DNA from 3 places in the Mesorhizobium sp. ORM8.1 genome. Region 3 is predicted to be linked to each of the others. Evidence: riboswitches for the same ligand, from Rfam matches in the RefSeq annotation. Region 3 holds a riboswitch; each other region holds the start of a gene.
The links. A riboswitch is a leader RNA that binds a small molecule or an ion and turns the genes downstream of it on or off. The one in region 3 is predicted to bind cobalamin.
Positions count from the first base shown of each region.

Region 1: another riboswitch for cobalamin. It lies ahead of bluB (5,6-dimethylbenzimidazole synthase); the one in region 3 lies ahead of ACVDG8_RS17770 (aromatic ring-hydroxylating oxygenase subunit alpha).
Region 2: another riboswitch for cobalamin. It lies ahead of ACVDG8_RS05085 (hypothetical protein); the one in region 3 lies ahead of ACVDG8_RS17770 (aromatic ring-hydroxylating oxygenase subunit alpha).

Region 1 covers NZ_CM132600.1:1,806,754-1,812,949, forward strand. Annotated here, with positions in the region: gene ACVDG8_RS09510 (DUF2277 domain-containing protein) at 1-148, opposite strand, end outside; gene ACVDG8_RS09515 (exodeoxyribonuclease VII small subunit) at 192-443, opposite strand; gene ACVDG8_RS09520 (histone deacetylase family protein) at 447-1,373, opposite strand; cobalamin riboswitch at 1,489-1,666, shown strand; gene bluB (5,6-dimethylbenzimidazole synthase) at 1,793-2,437, shown strand; gene ACVDG8_RS09530 (hypothetical protein) at 2,438-3,421, opposite strand; gene ACVDG8_RS09535 (TetR/AcrR family transcriptional regulator) at 3,554-4,147, opposite strand; gene ACVDG8_RS09540 (MFS transporter) at 4,270-5,490, shown strand; gene ribB (3,4-dihydroxy-2-butanone-4-phosphate synthase) at 5,755-6,196, opposite strand, start outside.
Region 2 covers NZ_CM132600.1:980,305-986,500, reverse strand. Annotated here, with positions in the region: gene ACVDG8_RS05110 (chromate resistance protein ChrB domain-containing protein) at 84-896, shown strand; gene chrA (chromate efflux transporter) at 893-2,290, shown strand; gene ACVDG8_RS05100 (SDR family oxidoreductase) at 2,367-3,119, opposite strand; gene ACVDG8_RS05095 (cupin domain-containing protein) at 3,224-4,123, shown strand; gene ACVDG8_RS05090 (hypothetical protein) at 4,135-4,341, opposite strand; cobalamin riboswitch at 4,928-5,135, shown strand; gene ACVDG8_RS05085 (hypothetical protein) at 5,243-5,542, shown strand; gene ACVDG8_RS05080 (hypothetical protein) at 5,686-6,196, opposite strand, start outside.
Region 3 covers NZ_CM132600.1:3,541,789-3,547,984, forward strand. Annotated here, with positions in the region: gene ACVDG8_RS17740 (carbohydrate ABC transporter permease) at 1-499, shown strand, start outside; gene bglA (beta-galactosidase BglA) at 504-2,168, shown strand; gene ACVDG8_RS17750 (ABC transporter ATP-binding protein) at 2,201-3,313, shown strand; gene ACVDG8_RS17755 (DUF680 domain-containing protein) at 3,431-3,661, opposite strand; gene ACVDG8_RS17760 (DUF680 domain-containing protein) at 3,732-3,935, opposite strand; gene ACVDG8_RS17765 (DUF680 domain-containing protein) at 4,006-4,212, opposite strand; cobalamin riboswitch at 4,720-4,922, shown strand; gene ACVDG8_RS17770 (aromatic ring-hydroxylating oxygenase subunit alpha) at 5,032-6,196, shown strand, end outside.

The DNA of each region.
Region 1 (6,196 bases), 1.7 Mb from region 3:
CGACGGCATGATGGAACGCGTGCTCGTTGCGCTTGGAGGGTTTCGTCGAACCGCTCAGCTTGCGCACGAACTGAAGTGCCGCGTCATGCACTTCGTCATTGGTCGCCGGCGGTTCGAAATTGGCCAGGGTCTTGATGTTGCGGCACATAGCTTGAACTCCTTACCTACTTTCTTTGCCCCACCGTTTTCAATTACTCTGCGTCGAGCGGCTCTGTTCCCACCGGCTTGCCGTCGCGCGACAGCCTGATCTTCTCGACCTTGTCCTCGGCGGCCTTCAGCAACCGGTCGCAATGGGCCTTCAGCGCCTCGCCGCGCTCATAGATCTTGATCGACTGGTCGAGCGGGACGTCGCCACGCTCCAGATCATCGACGATCTTCTCCAGCGCGTCGAGCGCCTGTTCGAAGCTCATCGCCTTGACGTCCTCATTGCCTTCGACAGCCATACTTTATCCCTTCATCAGCCGCCCGACATGGGCGGCGACTGAAAATGCCAGTCCTTGCAGATCGTAGCCGCCTTCCAGCAAGCTGACGAGCCGGTTGCCGCTGTGGCGGCCGGCGCGTTCCATCAACTGGCCGGTCGCCCAGTCGAAATCGTCCTCGGTCAGGTTGATCTCGGCCAGCGGGTCGCGATGGTGCGCATCGAAACCGGCGGAAATGATGATCAGATCCGGCGCAAAGGCGTCGATCGAGGGCAATACGCGCGACAGGAAAGCGTCGCGGAACAAATCGCTGCCGGTCTGCGGCGCCAGCGGCGCGTTGACGATGTTGCCGGCGCCGGTCTCGCTCCTGGCGCCGGTGCCCGGATAAAGCGGCATCTGATGCGTCGAGCAATAGAGCACCGACGGATCGTCCCAGAAGATGTCCTGCGTGCCGTTGCCGTGATGGACATCCCAGTCGATGATGGCGACGCGCTCGGCCTGGTGTTTCTTCTGTGCATAGCGTGCCGCAATGGCCGCCGTGTTGAACAGGCAAAAGCCCATTGCCGTGGCCTTTTCGGCATGGTGGCCGGGCGGACGGGCGGCAACGAAGACGTTTGCCGCGCGGCCCTCGAAGACATCGTCGACAGCCGCGTTGGCGGCGCCGATCGCCGTCACCACCGCCTGCCAGCTCTTCGGGCTGGCGCTGGTGTCGGCGTCGATCGAGGCGATGCCGCTCTCGGGGATCGCCGCGCGCACGCGCTCAACGAAATCCTCGGGATGGGCGTAGAGGATCGTCGCCTCGTCGCCTTCCGGCGCCTTGACGCGGTCGAGCGCCGAAAACGCCTCATCGTCCAGCACACGCTCGATGGCACGCAGACGGTCGGGACGCTCGGGGTGGCCGGGCGGCGTGATGTGTTCGAGAAAGATCGGATGGGTGTAGAGACGTGTGGCCATGGCCCCTAATCTAGGGACCTATGGCCGCGATGGCCATGTTTGAATGCCGAATGGCTGGGGACAATCGCGCCTTGCCGTGTCGCTGACGGCATTGGCGGGAGCCAAGCTTCGCGATAAGGTCGCATCGCTGCCTGGTGCCCGCGACGCGGGAGAATCGGGAACACGGTTTTATTCCGTGGCGTGCCCAACGCTGTGAGGGGGACCGCGCCGGCAAACGCCACTGTCGTTGACGGGAAGGCGCCGGACGCGGGTCGATCCCGAGCCAGAAGACCGGCCTGGCAGACATGGTCACCCGCTTGGTCAGGCGGGGGCTGCTTATCGCAGGGGAAAAGCGATGCAAGCACAGACGCCCGCCATCGGCGGCGATGACTTTGACCAATTGGCGCGCGACGCGGTCTACCGGGCGATGTTCACCCGGCGTGACGTGCGCAGCCATTTCGACCGACAACCTCGACGATGGCGTGCTGGCGCGGCTCATCACCGCCGCCCATCATGCGCCGTCGGTCGGCTATATGCAGCCGTGGAATTTCATCGTCATCCGCGATGCGACAAGACGGCGGCAGGTGCGCGACCTGTTTTTGGCCGCGCGCGAACAGGAACTGCCGGCCATCGAGGCCGAACGGCAGGCACTCTACCGGAAGCTGAAGCTCGAAGGCATTTGCGAGAGCGCGCTCAATCTGTGCATCACCTGCGACCGGCAGCGATCGAAGGACTCGCCGCTTGGGCGCTGGCACAATCCGGAGATGGACCTCTACAGCACCGTCTGCGCCGTGCAGAATTTCTGGCTGGCGGCTCGAGCGGAGGGTGTCGGGGTCGGCTGGGTCAGCATCATCGAAACGGAGGCGTTGAAGCGGCTTTTGTCGATCCCCGAACACGTCACGCCGATCGCTTATCTGTGCGTCGGCCGCGTCTCGGAATTCGCGCCGAAGCCGGATCTCGAAACGCATGGCTGGGGCAAGCGCCTGGCCTTGCCGGAACTGGTGATGAGCGAGACATTTCGCGGCGCCGGCGAGGCGTCGCTGAAATCGGCGATTGCAGGGCTTGGCAGCCCTTCAAAGAGCTGATCAAGCCGCCCGGGGCGTATCCCAGCGCGAGCCGCCGCCGAAGGCGCCGAGCGCCCTGTCGCGCAATTCCTTGAATTTCGAGGATGCCTCGGCCAGGTGGCGATCCCATTCCGGATTGGGGGTCTGGCCTTCGATGGCGTCGAAATAGACCTGCATCAGCGAAGCGATGGCAAACGGCTCGATGAAGGCCGCCTTGAAGGCCCAGGCAAAGACGATGGCCAGCACGAAGGCCCAGCCGGCCAGCTGTCCGGGCATGACCCAGAGGATCGCGGCGGCAGGCGCCAGCATCAACAGGAAGATGACGAAGGACACGCCCCACATGATCACCGCCAGCCAGACGGCGTTCTTGACCATGTGCTTGCCGTTCTGCGCGTAAAGCACGACGCCTTGCCGCGCTGTCTCGAAGGGCGAGTTCGAATTGATGCGGATGTTGTAGCCGAGGATGATCTCGTCGACATAGGTCAGCGACAGACGGATGATGGTGTTGACGAAGCTGACCAGGCCGCTGAGGCCCGGAATGGGCAGGAAGGCGGCGATGCCGCCGATCAGGCCGGTGATGGCGCGGATGGCGCCCTTGACCAGCTGGTCGACGACGAAAAGGATGTTGGCCTCGGCGAAACGCTGGGTGACCACTTCCTTGGCATAGGCGATCTGGCTCTGGCCGTCGGGAACGTCGTGGCCGTCGATCAGGTGGACCATGACGGCGATGTGGCCGGCCTTGAGCACATAAAGGATGTATTCGCGGATCCAGTAGACGGCGATCGAGACGATGCCGAAGCCGACAACGCCGCCCCACAGCGCAAACGACGCCGGGCCGTCGGGATCGGTGGAGATGTGGCCGACGCCGTAGCCGACGCTGGCGCCCGTGCCGGTCGCCATGATGTAGGCAATCGTGATGCCGAAATAGACGATCATGCGAAAGACGATGAACGGCCATGTCCGCATCATGATGGACACCGACTTGCCGATGCTGAAGTCCCACATGGCCCCGACTCTCCGCCTTAGAAGTGGCTGAAGACCATGCGCCCGCGCCTGGGAAAGTCAATTGCGCGACAGGTTTGCATCGCGCAAAACTGGTGCACAAGCCCGGCTCGTATCGTTATTCTGGTGCTATTGTCAGGTCTTCTTGAGTAAGCCTTCAAGCAATTGCTTAAATGCCGTTATCGCTTTCCTTGACGTCGCTTCCGGATCCTTTGAATTGGCGATGCGCTGGGCGGCCTGGCTGCTGGCGCCATTGATCAGCCGCGCGGCGGTCTCGGGATCGACACCGGAAACGACCACGCCCTTTTCCTGCAGCGTGGTGAGATGATCGGTCATCGAGGCGATGCAGGCATTGGCGTTCGGCCACTGCGCCGGATCGCCGAGCACCGCCGGGCCGTCGCGGAACATGATGCGCTGGATTTCCGGCTCCAGCGCCATTTCGATATAGGTCGTGCATTCGTCGACGAAGCGCTGCCAGCGGGTCGGCGCGCGCGCGGCCACCTCGTTGACCCGCACAGCCATTTCGCCGTCAATCTCGGCGATCACCGCCTGCAGCAGCCCCTTCTTGTCGCCGAAATGATGATAAAGTGCGCCGCGCGTGAGGCCGGCCGAGGCCGTGAAATCGTCCATCGAGGCCTCCGCGTAGCCGATCGTGCCGAAGGCATGGCGGGCGGCCGCGATCAACTTGGCGCGTGTCTCGGCGATCATCTCCTTGCGCGGTCTGTGCATCGGCGTCTGGCCCTACTCACATACGTTGCGTATGCCAATTGACATACACGGCGTATGAACTATCTGACATTCATACGCAGCGTATGTAGTTGCGGTATGTCACCTTGTCGAGGAGCAGGATCATGCGAAACCCTTATGCGGATATCTTTCGGGCTCCCGGCACGAAAGGCTTTGCCGCGGCGGCCTTTGTCGCGCGGCTGCCCATCGCCATGGCGCCGATCGGCATCGTTGCGATGCTGTCGCAGACGCGCGGCGAATACTGGCTGGCGGGCGCCGTCTCGGCGACATTCGCCTTGGCCAACGCATTCGTTTCGCCGCAGACGTCGAGGCTGGTCGACCGCCTTGGCCAGAGCCGGGTCGCGGTTCCCACCACTCTGATTACCTTTGTCGCCTTTGCGGTCTTGATCGTCGCGGCCAATCAGGATTGGCCGGTATGGACGCTGTTCGCATCGGCGCTGGCGGCGGCCGCCATGCCCAGCATGCCGGCCATGGTGCGCGCGCGCTGGACCGAGACGTTTCGCGGGCGTCCGCAGATGAACACTGCCTTCGCCTTCGAATCGGCCGCGGACGAACTGGTCTATATCGTCGGCGCGTCGCTGTCGGTGGGGCTTAGCGCTGCGCTGTTTCCGGAAGCCGGGGTCCTGGCGAGCACGCTGTTTCTGGCCGTTGGCTGGGCCACTTTCCTGCTGCAGCGCTCGACCGAACCGCCGGTCCGGCCGGTTGGTCATGACTCAGGCGGCTCGGCGATCCGTCTGCGGCCGGTGCAGATCATCACCTTGGCCATTATCTTCGTCGGCGCGACCTTCGCCACGACCGAAGTCAGTACGGTGGCGCTTACCAAGCAACTCGGGCAGCCAGGTGCGGCCAGCCTGGTCATCGGCGTCTATGCGCTGGGATCGTTCGTGCTCGGCATCGTCATCGGCGCGCTCAATCTGAAGACGCCGCTGCAGCGGCAACTGGCCATGGCGGTCGCCGTCCTGGCGCTGAGCACGTTGCTGCCGCTCACCGCGGGCTCCGTGCCGCTGCTGGCGCTGACCGTGTTCCTTAGCGGGGTGGCGATCTCGCCGACCTTCATCACCGCTTTCGGCCTGATCGAGCGGCACGTACCGGAAGCGATGCTGACCGAGGGCATCACCTGGGTGACCACCGGCATCGGCATCGGCATGGCGCTGGGCGCATTTGTCGCCGGCGCGGTGGTGGATGAATTCGGCGCCCAGAGCGGGTTCTGGGTCTCGGCGGCGGCCGGCGGCATCGCCTTGCTCACCGTGCTCGCCGGCCAGCGCAGCCTGGCCACGGATGATTGCAACGAGGATTGTGGCGAAGTCGTCGTTCCGGCCGAGTGATGGGTAGGAGCAGTCAGCCGTCCCATGATCATCGCAGACGTTCGGAGTTGGCCGAAGCCTACGCGACGTCGTCATCCACGGGCGAAGCAGGAGCGAAGCTCCGTCGCGAAGACCCGAGGATCCATTCCGTTACCTTGATCGTAGAGTGCAACGGTGCAGAGTTCTGGACTGTGGCAACGCCTTGAAGTCCTGGCATGGATCCTAGGGTCTGCGCGCGTCGCTACGCTCCTTGCTTCGCCCTAGGATGACGACGTGTAAGGCCCGCTAAAGAATCTCGGTCTTGGCGATGTGGATGCCAAAGCCTTCGAGGCCGACATAATGGCGCTCGCGCGAGGCGACCAGGTTGATCGAGGAAATGCCGAGATCCTTCAGGATCTGCGCGCCGAGGCCGATTTCGCGCCATTCGCTTTCGCGGCGGCGGGCCTCCTCATGGTCCTCGCGGTCGCCGCTCTGGGGGCGTTTGCGCTCCTGATGCGCGACGCCGACCGAGCCTTCGCGCAGATAGACGATGACGCCGCGCTTGCGCTCGCCCATCGCCTTCATGATGGCGTCCAGCCGATGGCTGGTGCCGAAGACATCGGTGACGACATCCTCCGAATGCAGCCGCACCGGCACGTCTTCGCCGTCGCGGATGTCGCCGAAGACGACCGCGACATGGTGCATGGAATCCCAGGGCAGCGTGTAGGTGAAGACCTGCGCCTTGCCG
Region 2 (6,196 bases), 2.6 Mb from region 3:
CGGCAGGGGTTCATCCGCGACGACCCCGTGAGGCGTCAGCCCAATGTTCGCGTCCAAGCTCACTCTTTCATGAGGTGGACGCCATGCCGTCAACAATCACAGTTGCCCAGCTTTCCCGTCTCGTAGGCTTGCCCAATGCGCCGACGCTGATTGATGTTCGGATTCCGGACGATTACCAGCAAGACACGCGTTTGCTGCCGGCCTCGTGCCGGCGTGATTTCAAGACAGTTTCCGACTGGGCCGGGGAGTTCGCCGGCCAGCAGGTCGTCGTGATCTGCCAGAAAGGTCAAAAACTCTCGCAGGGCGTCGCCGCTTGGATGCGGCACGAGGGCATCGCCGCCGAATCCCTGGAAGGCGGTTTTGAAGCCTGGCGCGATGCTAACGCGCTGCTGATCAAAACCGAAACCATGCCGATCGGCGACGACAAGGGCCGCACCGTGTGGGTGACGCGGGCGCGGCCGAAGGTCGACCGGATCGCTTGCCCGTGGCTCATCCGGCGGTTCGTCGACCCGCACGCCGTGTTCCTGTTTGTCGAGGCGGCCGAGGTGCCGGCCGTCGCGGATCGCTTCAAGGCGACGCCGTTCGACATCGACGGCGTGTTCTGGAGCCACCGGGGAGGGCGCTGCACCTTCGATACGATGATTGAGGAGTTCGGACTTCTATCCGAAGCGCTCGACCGCCTTGCCGTGATTGTCCGGGCGGCCGACACGGCAAGCCTCGACCTGGTGCCGCAGGCGGCCGGATTCCTGGCGGCATCGCTGGGCCTCTCGCGCATGTACCGCGACGACCTCAAGCAGCTCGACGCCGGCATGCTGCTCTACGATGCGTTTTTCCGCTGGTGCCGCGACGCGGTCGAAGAAACGCATAACTGGCCGGCCGGCGGCAAGCCGTCATGAGCGCCATCCCCGCACCGGCCATCGCGGCCGACACGACGATCGCTCCCCCGCCACCACCGACATTCAAGGAGGCGGCGCGGCTCTGGGCCAAAATCGGTCTGCTGAGCTTTGGCGGACCGGCCGGACAAATCGCGCTCATGCACAAGGAACTGGTCGAGGAGCGGCGCTGGATCGGCGAGCAGCGATTCCTGCATGCCCTCAACTATTGCATGCTGCTGCCCGGTCCCGAAGCGCAGCAACTCGCCATCTACATCGGCTGGCTGCTCCACAAGACCGCCGGCGGCCTCGTCGCCGGCGTTCTGTTCGTCGTGCCTGGCGCGATCGTCATGCTGATACTCAGCACCTTCTATGCACTTTACGGCGGCGTTCCGGCGGTGGAGGCGCTGTTTTTCGGCGTCAAGGCCGCGGTGCTTGCAATCGTGGTCGAGGCGGTGATCCGCATCGGCCGGCGGGCTCTCAAAAATCAGGCGATGGTGGCGATCGCCGCCATCGCTTTCCTGGCCATCTACGTTCTCAACGTGCCGTTTCCCCTGATTGTGCTCGTCGCCGGCATTGCGGGCTGGGTGGGCAACCGCGTGGCGCCGGCGCTGTTTTCCGGCGCCGGTCACCGCAAGGGCAGCGCTGCCGATTTCAAAGGCACGGTCGACCTGATGTTCGAGCGTGGCGAGCTGGCCCATACAAGACCGAAAAAATGGCACGCGCCGCGCACGATCGCTCTGTGGCTGCCGATCTGGCTCGGCCCGGTGCTGCTGATAGGGCTGGCTACAGGCTCGACGAGTGTCTGGACGCATATCGGCGGCTTTTTCAGTCTGATGGCGGTCGTCACCTTTGGCGGCGCCTATGCCGTTCTCGCCTATGTCGCGCAAGCGGCTGTGCAATCTTTCGCCTGGCTGGCTCCCGGCGAGATGGTCGATGGGCTCGGCCTCGCCGAAACCACGCCGGGACCATTGATCCTGGTGCTGCAATTCGTCGGCTTCATCGCCGCCTTTCGCGCACATGGCGTGCTTGATCCGCTGCTGGCCGGCACACTGGGCGCCCTGCTGACCCTATGGGTGACGTTCACGCCGTGCTTTTTCTGGATATTCCTCGGTGCCCCCTACATCGAAGCCCTGCGTGGGAACAAGGCTCTGTCGGCCGCCCTCACGGCCATCACGGCGGCGGTCGTCGGCGTTGTGCTGAATCTGGCACTATGGTTTGCGCTCCACGTGATCTTTCATGAGGTGCGCAACATCGGTTGGGGAATGAACGTACCGGTATTGTCCTCGCTCGACTGGCGGGCCGCACTATTGTCCGCAGCCGCAATGATCGCCGTTTTCAGATTGAAAATCGGCATGTTGCCGACCTTGGCCGGGTCGGCGCTGGCCGGATTGGTGCTCATGGCTATCCACGCATAGGTCGGGAAACGCCCCGAGCCTCCAATATCGGCATTGGCGCTGGTGGCTCGGCTGTTGTCCACGGCGATGATAAATCCTAAGCCGCCGCCAGCGCTACCGCATCGGCGCCTGCCGGAAAGCGCAGCGTGCCGGTGGTGTCGTTGACGGCGTGCCACACGCCTTCGGCGACGTCGATTTCCCTGGTGGTCAGCTGCACAGCCATGGCCGGCTTGTCGAGGTCGCCGAAGATCGACTTGGCGAAATCGGCATAGGCCTGCGGGATCAGGTCCTGGACGCGGACTTCGGTGTTTTGCGAGAACCTCGTCGTCGGGCCGTAGCCAGGCTCGACCAGTTTGGCGCGCACGCCAAAGGGAGCGAGTTCCAGCGCCAGCGAGCCGGTAAAACCTTCGATCGCCTGCTTGCTCGCGGTGTAGGGCGCCGCCAGCGGGAAGGGCGCGAAGGTGGCGCTCGACGTCACGTTGACGATGACGCCGGAGCGGCGCTCGCGCATCTGCGGGATCACAGCTTGGCACATCGCCATGACGCCAAACGTGTTGGTCTCGAAGACCTTGCGGATATGTGCCATCAACGTCGCCTCGAAGGCGCCGGCGATACCGACGCCGGCATTGTTGACCAGCGCGTCGATCGGCCCAGCGGCCGCGATTGCCGCCGCAATGCTGTTCTCGTCGGTCACGTCGAGCGGCAGGATGCGCAGCGACGATGAGCGCGGCAGGATGTCTTCGCGCGGCGTGCGCATGGTGGCGATGACATTCCAGCCCTTGGCGAGGAAATGGCGGGCGGTCTCCAGGCCATAGCCCGAGGAGGCGCCTGTGATCAGGATGGTTTGCATGGGATGGTTTCCTTGTTGTTCGGTGGTTTATCGCACCAAGGTACGCTCAGGAGGCAGGACTATCTATAATTGACAGTCCATATTTTGTTTTCGAAAGTCCTGAAATGGTTGACCCTCTGTCAGAAGTCATTGGCTTGCTGAGGCCCCGCGCGGTTTTCACCAAGGGCATCAGCGGCGCGGGACGCTGGGGCGTGCGCTATGCCGATTTCGGCCATCCGAGCTTTGCCATCGTCGTCGAGGGAGCCTGCCGCCTTGCGATGGACGGGCAACCGCCCTTGACGCTGGAAGCCGGAGATTTCGTCCTGCTGCCGACCACGCCGGGCTTCACCATGACGGGCTTCGAACCTGTCGTCCCGACCTTCGTCGACTCCGACCTTGCCGCGACGACCGAGGGCGAGGTGCGGCACGGTCGGCAGGACGGCCCGCCCGATTTGCGCATGCTGGGCGGCTATTTCCTCTTCGACAGCGAGGATGCCGGCCTGCTGGTCTCGCTGCTGCCTGGACAGATCCATGTCCGTGGCGTCGAGCGGCTGTCGGTGCTGGTCAGGCTTTTGATCGAGGAAGCGGCCGGACGGCATTCGGGGCGCGATCTGGTGCTGACCCGACTGATCGAGATCCTGCTGGTCGAATCGCTGCGCCAGACGCAGACGCCGGACGCGCCCACCGGCCTGCTGCGCGGCCTCGGCGACGTACGGCTAGCGGAGGCGATCCGCCAGATGCATGCCGATCCGGCGCGGCCCTGGACGATCGTCGAACTGGCGAAGGAGGCGGCACTATCCCGCTCCGCCTTCTTCGACCGTTTCCTGCGCAGCGTCGGCATGCCGCCGATGGAGTATCTCTTGGCCTGGCGCATGGCGCTGGCCAAGGACATGCTGCGCCGCCAGAAGGCCGACATCGCCGAAGTCGCCGAGCGTGTCGGCTATGGCTCGGCCAGCACCTTCAGCACCGCTTTCAGCCGCCATGTCGGCCAGCCGCCCGGGCGCTATGCCAGGGCGGCGCATTAGAGGCCTGCTACTTACTGTACCGGGATATGGGCCATGATGAATCGCAAGGCGTCATCATAGCTGGCGAAGTCGTCAACATTGGCGGCGAGCGGCTTGTGTTGGCCACTCACGGCCCAGACCTGCTTGTCGCCGGTCGATTTGAGGAGGTAGAAAAACGCGGGACATTCATTGTCGACGAAGACGAAGTACAGGTCTTCGTCCCGAAACATCTTCTTCACGGTTATCATGGATTGCGCGCGGCAACAGCGCCATGCCTTGTTTGAACCAATGCTGCTTAGCCAAACCGCCGCCGCGAGTCGAGTGGTCGCAATCTTATCTCAAGCTGATCAGCGCCGTGCCGACGATTGCCAGAAGCGCGCCGGCCCAGGCGGCGTTCGTCGGCCTTTGCCCGCTGCGCAGCCACACCAGCGGCAGGATGATGATCGGCGTCACCGAGGACAGCGTCGAGATGATGCCGACATTGCCGGCGAAACGATCAATCTCTGGCAGGCGCTGGGCGTTCTCCTGGTGCTTTGCGGCATCGTGCTTGCCATCGGCATGCCCAGGGGGGGAACGCGGCCCTTGAGCTCGCTGAGGAACATGGAGCTCAGCGCGCTGCAGCAGGCGGCGGTGACGGTGAGGGCTTCGGGGAGGAGCATGTTGGCCGTTGCGAATCCGGAGGCCGGGCGATTTCCCGATCCTTACGCCAGCCGGTGGCAGTCCGCTAGGCAGCGCATGGGCTGGCACGGATCGTCGCTGGGCCGATTGTCGTCCTTGCGCTTTGCCAGCGTCGCTTTCGTGTGGACGCCTGCCGTGGGCGGATGGTTAGATCGCGGCGTTCAAGGTGCCCTTCGGTCTGAGTCGGTCTGAGGGATAATTGGGAAGCCGGTGAGATTCCGGCGCTGCCCCCGCAACGGTAGCGAAGCTTGCGTTCCGACGAAAAGCCACTGGTGACAAGCCTGGAAGGTGTCGGAACAGGTCCCGCAAGGGACAGCTTCGAAGCCCGGAAACCAGCCTCGAACATCGTTGAACTCGACTGATCGCGGTGGGCGGTCAAGAGGCAGATACGGATCGGCCTTAGCGCCGCCCGTGACTTTCCTCCATCACCACTAGGTTCAGTCCTTGCAAAGAAGGACGAACATGGATTCGCACAGCAAAATACCCGGGCTTGCGCCGGGCAGGCCGGAACGTCCTCGCAGGATGCGCCGGGCCAACGCGACGACGATGCGCGCCGTCTCGCCGCTGCCGCCGCCGGAAGAAGTCTTCGCCGACTGGCTGCTGTCGGTGCCGCATGACGCCGATCTGGAAGCGGCGGCGCTGAAGAAGATCGCGCTGATCGACCACTGCGGCTCTCTGCATCCCGACCTGCAGCGGCTGCGCACCTTGCTGGCCGCCGTCGCTGGCACTAGCGCCTGGCCAATGCGCGTCCGCAAGCTCTGAAATTCCCGACGCGGTGGCGCCGTTGATGGGCCGCTTCGCCGATTATGATGGCGGCGTCACCTCCATCCGATGGAGCACAAGAGCTGCGTTACATCGGCTGGTATCTGGACGAGATCAGCCGGCCCTGAGCAGGCGGGCTGTCGCTAGATTGGGCGTGTGCGCGAGAAGGGCGAACCGAAGATCGACCACCCGGCGGCGATGAGCGCTGCGACCACGGCGACGAGCGCCGCAAGGCTCGGCATGTGGAAGACCATGTCGCGCCAGCGCGGCTCGACCACCCCGCCGGTGCTGAAGCTTTCGCCGCTGAACTGGCACAGGATCCAGGAGGCGCCGCCGCGCACCATGTCGGCGTCGATGTCGGAAATCAGCGCCTTGGCGTCGTGCGCGGCGGCGGGCATCGTCGCCATGTAGGTGAGCAACGCCTTGGCGGTGGCGAGATAGGCGTGGCTGCACTCGTTGAACGGGCTTTGCTCGTCGGCAAGGCTGCCCGGCATCAGGCCCCACAGGCAATAGGTGAATTGCAAATTGCCGTGATTGTAGAGCCGCCGGAAGGTCGGGTCGGTCACGGTCTGGCGCTGGGCAAGCGCGAGGATATCGCTGCGATAACGCGCGATCACGGCCATCTGGCCATGGGTCAGGCTGGGGATCTGGATG
Region 3 (6,196 bases):
GCAGATGTCGCTGATCCCGTTGCTCAAGCTCTATAACAATGTCGGTGTGTTCTTCGGCGTGCCATCGAAGACCTATCTCGGCATCTGGCTGGCGCATACCGGCTTCGGCCTGCCCTTCGCCATCTATCTGCTCAGGAGTTACATCGCCGGCCTGCCGCGCGAGATCATGGAATCGGCACGCATCGACGGCGCCAGCGACTTCGAGATCTTCGTCAAGATCGTGCTGCCGCTGTCCTTCCCGGTGCTGGCCTCGTTCGCCATCTTCCAATTCCTGTGGGTATGGAACGATCTGCTGGTGGCGATGGTTTTCCTCGGTACGGCACCCGACCAGATTGTGTTGACGGCCAAGCTCAACGCGCTGCTCGGCTCTCGCGGCGGCAATTGGGAGATCCTGACGACATCGGCCTTCATCACCATCATCGTGCCGCTGATCGTCTTCTTCTCGCTGCAGCGCTACTTCGTCCGCGGGCTGCTGGCCGGCTCGGTGAAAGGAGGCTGAAACAATGCAATCGGCACTGAAGGCGACTTCGAAACCGGACCCCGCCGTCGATCGCGACTGGTGGCGGGGCGCGGTGATCTACCAGATCTATCCGCGCTCCTATCAGGACACTGACGGCGACGGCATCGGCGACCTGAAAGGCATCGTGCAACGCCTGCCCTATATCGCGGCGCTCGGCGTCGATGCCATCTGGATTTCGCCCTTCTTCAAATCGCCGATGAAGGATTTCGGCTACGACGTGTCGGATTACTGCGATGTCGATCCGATGTTCGGCACGCTCGCCGATTTCGAAGCACTGGTGGCGGAAGCACACCGGCTGGGCCTCAAGGTGATGATCGACGAGGTGCTGTCGCACACCGCCGACATCCACCCCTGGTTCAAGGAAAGCCGTTCCAGCCGGACCAATGCCAAGGCTGACTGGTATGTGTGGGCCGACGCGAAACCCGACGGCACGCCACCCAACAACTGGCTGTCGATCTTCGGCGGCTCGGCCTGGCAATGGGACACCAGCCGCCAACAATATTACATGCACAATTTCCTGGCCGAGCAGCCGGACCTCAACTTCCACAACGCCGAAGTCCAGGACGCGCTGCTCGACATCACGCGCTTCTGGCTGGAACGCGGCGTCGACGGCTTCCGCCTCGACACCATCAATTTCTACTTCCACAGCCAGGGCCTGGAGAACAACCCGCCGCTGCCGCCGGAAGAGCGCAACGACCAGACCGCACCGGCGGTCAATCCTTACAACTACCAGGACCATATCTACGACAAGAGCCGGCCGGAAAATCTCGCCTTCCTCGAGCGTTTCCGCGCGCTGCTCGACGAATATCCGGCGCAAGCCGCCGTCGGCGAAGTCGGCGATTCGCAGCGCGGGCTGGAGGTGGTCGCCGCCTATACTGCCCAGGGCAAGCGCGTGCATATGTGCTATTCCTTCGACTTCCTGGCGCCGGAGAAGATCAGCGCCGCCAAAGTGCGCTCGGTTCTCGAAGCTTTCGGCAAGGTCGCCAGCGACGGCTGGTCGTGCTGGGCCTTCTCCAACCACGACGTTGTGCGCCCGGCCTCGCGCTGGGCCGCCGGCGAGGCCGACCCGACCGCTTATCTCAAGGTGATCTCGGCGCTGTTGATGTCGCTGCGCGGCTCGGTCTGCATCTATCAGGGCGAAGAACTCGGCCTCGCCGAGGCGGACTTGCAGTTCGAAGACCTGCAGGATCCCTATGGCATCCGCTTCTGGCCGGAGTTCAAGGGCCGCGACGGCTGCCGCACGCCGATGGTCTGGGATGCCGAGGCCCGGAATGGCGGTTTCTCGACCGCCAAGCCGTGGCTGCCGGTACCTGGCAAGCACCTGCCGCATGCGGTGAACAAACAGCAGGGCGACGCCAACTCGTTGCTCGAGCACTATCGCCGCTTCCTTGCCTTCCGCCGCCAGCATCCGGCGCTGGCCAAGGGCGACATCACCTTCATCGAAAGCGATGGCGACACCGTCGCCTTCACGCGCCGCGAGGGCAATGAGCGCATCGCTTGCGTCTTCAACCTCGGCAGCAAGGCGGCCCAGGTCGATCTCGGCCAGGGCTCGCTGCAACCCCTGCTGGGGCATGGCTTTTCGGGACAGACTGGCGATGGCCCCATCCGCCTTGGCGGCTACGGCGCCTGGTTCGGACGTATCGATTGAGTTTTAGGAACAATCACTGGGAGGACGAAATCATGGCCGATGTCAAACTGAACCAGGTGAAGAAATCATACGGCAACCTCAACATTCTCCACGGCATCGACCTCGACATCAAATCGGGCGAGTTCATCGTCTTTGTCGGGCCGTCAGGCTGCGGGAAATCGACCTTGCTCAGGTCCATCGCCGGGCTGGAGGAAATCACCTCGGGCGAGTTGAAGATCGACGGCCAGGTGGTGAACGACGTGCCGCCGTCGAAGCGCGGCATCGCCATGGTGTTCCAGTCCTATGCGCTCTATCCGCATATGACGGTCTACGACAACATGGCGTTCTCGATGAAGATCGGCAAGGAAAGCAAGGCCGAGATCGACAAGCGCGTACGGCAGGCGGCGGAAATCCTGCAGCTCACCAAATATCTCGACCGTCTGCCCAAGGCGATGTCGGGCGGCCAGCGCCAGCGCGTCGCCATCGGCCGCGCCATCGTGCGCAATCCAAAGGTGTTCCTGTTCGATGAGCCGCTGTCGAACCTCGACGCGGCACTTCGTGTCGCCACCCGCATCGAGATCGCCAAGCTGAAGGAATCGATGCCCGCCACGACCATGATCTATGTCACCCACGACCAGGTCGAGGCGATGACACTGGCCGACCGCATCGTGGTGCTGAAAGACGGCCATATCGAGCAGGTCGGGACGCCGATGGAGCTCTACAAGCGTCCAGGCAATCTGTTCGTCGCGCAGTTCATCGGCTCACCGGCCATGAACATCCTGCCCGCCAAGATCGACAAAGCCGGCAACCCGACCGTGGTCAGCCATGTCGGCGGCCGCAAGGCGACGGTGCCGATTGCCACGCCTGCCTCCGCGACGGGCGCGGCGGTGAGCTTCGGCGTGCGACCGGAGGACCTCTCGATCGCCACCGGCACGGATTATCTGTTCGAAGGCAAGGTCGATTACGTCGAGCAACTCGGCGAGGTGCAGCTTGTCTATGTCGATATCGGCCGTACCGATCTGCCGCTGGTGACCAAGCTGCCGGGCAATGTCGAGGTCAAGCGCGGCGAGACGCTCAAACTGAACGCCGACGCCGGCGACCTGCATATCTTCGACGCGGATGGCCATTCGTTCAGCCTGCAGCGCGAGCAAGCCAAGGCCGCCTGACGCTTGCGCTGCGCAGGCACGCTGGCTGGACAAACCAAGGCCGAGCTTTCCTGGCAAAGAAAAAGGCGGCGGGCCATGCCCGCCGCCTTTCTTACTCATGTTACTCTCTGAGGCCTATTAGTGACCAAAGTGGACACGGTCGGCGCCCTGAGGGGCCGACTTCTGCACGTCGCCCGACGAGTTAAGCAGCTTGTAAACCGGCGAGTCCGTGCTGATCGACGAGGTGCGCGTGGTGTCGACAGCCGGGGCCGGCTGGTTGACGCCGCCGTTGCCGTAGTTGTCGCTGCCGGCAAACGCCGCACCGGAAACGGCCAGAATGGCCGCGGTGGCAAGGATGAGCTTCTTCATTTCATTTACTCCTGAATTCTTGATCGGACCGAGACGGCGGGCGAGCCCGCCGCCGGTCCGAATTCGGCTGTTAGTGGTTGCCAAACAGATTGTGGTCAGCGCCCGTGGTGACGGGCTTCTGTGCAGCCGGCTCGGACTTGACCGAAGCCGTGTAGGACGAGTCCACCGCGTTGGCCGGCTGGTTGGCGCCGTTGGAACCGTAATTGTCGCTGCCGGCGAACGCGCTGCCGGAGACGGCCAAAAGGGCGGCGGCGGCGAGGATGATCTTTTTCATTTTAGTGCTCCTGAATTTCTTGATCCGACCGAGGCGGCGGGCAAGCCCGCCGCCTGTTCAAAGTCGGCTGTTAGTTGTTGCCGAAAAGGTTGTGGTCGGCGCCCGTCTTGACAGGCAGCTGAGTGGCCGCTTCGGCGTTGCGGACCGAGGCGGTGTAAGAAGAGTCGACCGAAACGGCCGGCGGATTGGCAGCCTTCGAACCGTAGTTGTCGCTACCAGCGAAGGCGCTGCCGGAAATTGCCAGAAGGGCGGCGGCAGTGAGAACAATCTTTTTCATTTTTGCTACTCCAGTATTTTTATTCAGTCCGTCTAGCGGCGTGTCTTGGGAATGAAATCGCGTCGTTCGGACAGCCCCGATGTGGGTGAGCCGATTGCCGGATTCCAATCACGAAGTTTTTCCACCTGGACCATGAATCCACATCTTGAAATTTTCCTAAGCATGCCTACCATCATATTTTTCTGCAATTAATCCAGATGTTTACATAGTGTTCTCATTTGGCTCACCAAGTGTATCAAGGTGCCAATGTTCACCCTTTCCTGTACGCACCGTCAACAGAAACGAACCGTTCGGTTCGATTTTAGAACCTGCTAATAGTCACTTTTCGATACTGTTAGCCACTTGGAGGCCGTTACGCATCGGCGCGAAGCCATTTTTCGAAGCGCCGATTCGCTGCCAACCGGTCCCAAAGAATGTCGCCATAGGGGCCCAGACAAGCCGGCAGGCGTGTCGCGCCGCATGGATGCGATGTCGTTTTCATACCGGCGGAACCATGGCGTGTCGTGATTAGATCGTCGCATCTCAGGTGCCGCTTCGTCGTGACGGAGCGGAGAATTGGGAAGCCGGTCGAAATCCGGCGCTGCCCCCGCAACGGTGGTGGAGTGAAAATCGCAACGGGAGACCACTGGGCCATCGGCCTGGGAAGGTGTCGCGATCGCCCGCATGGGCAGCTCCAGAGCCCGGAAACCAGCCCGAGACATTTGAACTCGACTGATCGCGGTGGGCGATCAAGAGGCGGATGGCGCTTGCCGGTTTTTGCTGGTGGCCGCCCTTCTTCTCCATCTCCACCAGTTCAGTCCTTGATGATGAGGACAGGACATGGATGCGCGTGACGACATGCTGAGGCTCCTGCAGAGCCGCAAGCCCGGCTATTCGCTGGAACAGCCTTTCTACACCGACACCGACTTCTTCAAGCTCGACATGGAGCTGATCTGGTACCGCGACTGGCTGTTCATCGGCCATGATTGCGAGTTGCCAAAGCCGGGCAGTTTCATCACCGCGCGGATCGGCGACTATCCGATCGTGCTGGTGCGTGATCAGAAGGGCAACATCAATGCCTTCCACAATTCCTGCCGCCACCGCGGCAGCCGCGTCTGCAACACCGACAAGGGCACGGCGGCGAAGCTGGTGTGCCCCTATCACCAGTGGACCTATGAACTCGACGGCCGATTGCTGTTCGCCCGCCAGATGGCGGACGGTTTCGACAAGAGCCAGTTCGGATTGAAGCCGATCGCCTGCGAAAGCGTCGCCGGCTACATTTTCATCTGCCTGGCAAAGGAACCCGCCGACTTTGCACCGATGCGCGCGATGATCGAGCCCTACCTTGCGCCGCATCGCCTTGCCGAGACCAAGGTCGCCTTCGAGAGCACGATCATCGAGAAAGGCAACTGGAAGCTGGTCTGGGAAAACAACCGCGAGTGCTATCACTGCGCCGGCAACCATCCCGAACTGTGCAAGACTTTCCCGGAAGCCCCGACCGTGACCGGTGTCAACGGCGCCGAGAGCGACCCGGAAATGGTCGCCCACTGGGCGAAATGCGAGGCGGCCGGTCTGCCGAGCAAATTCCGCATCGATCCGGCCGGCCAGTATCGCGCCACCCGCGCTCCGCTGCTGCGCGACGCCGTGAGCTACACCATGACGGGAAAACGCGCCGTCAAGAAAAACCTCTCGGCCAATGTCAGCGCCGACCGCATCGGCACGCTAATGCACTACCACTATCCGACGACCTGGAACCACATCCTGATCGATCATGCGGTGACCTTCCGCGTGCTGCCGATCAGCGCCACCGAAACGGCGGTGACGACCAAATGGCTGGTGCACAAGGACGCGGTCGAAGGCGTCGACTACGATCTTGCCGAGCTGACCCATGTGTGGACCGAAACCAACGATCAGGACCGCCGCATCGTCGAGGAGAACGCCTTCGGCATCCTGTCGCCGGCTTACGAGCCGGGCCCGTATTCGGAGCTGCATGAAGGCGGCGTGA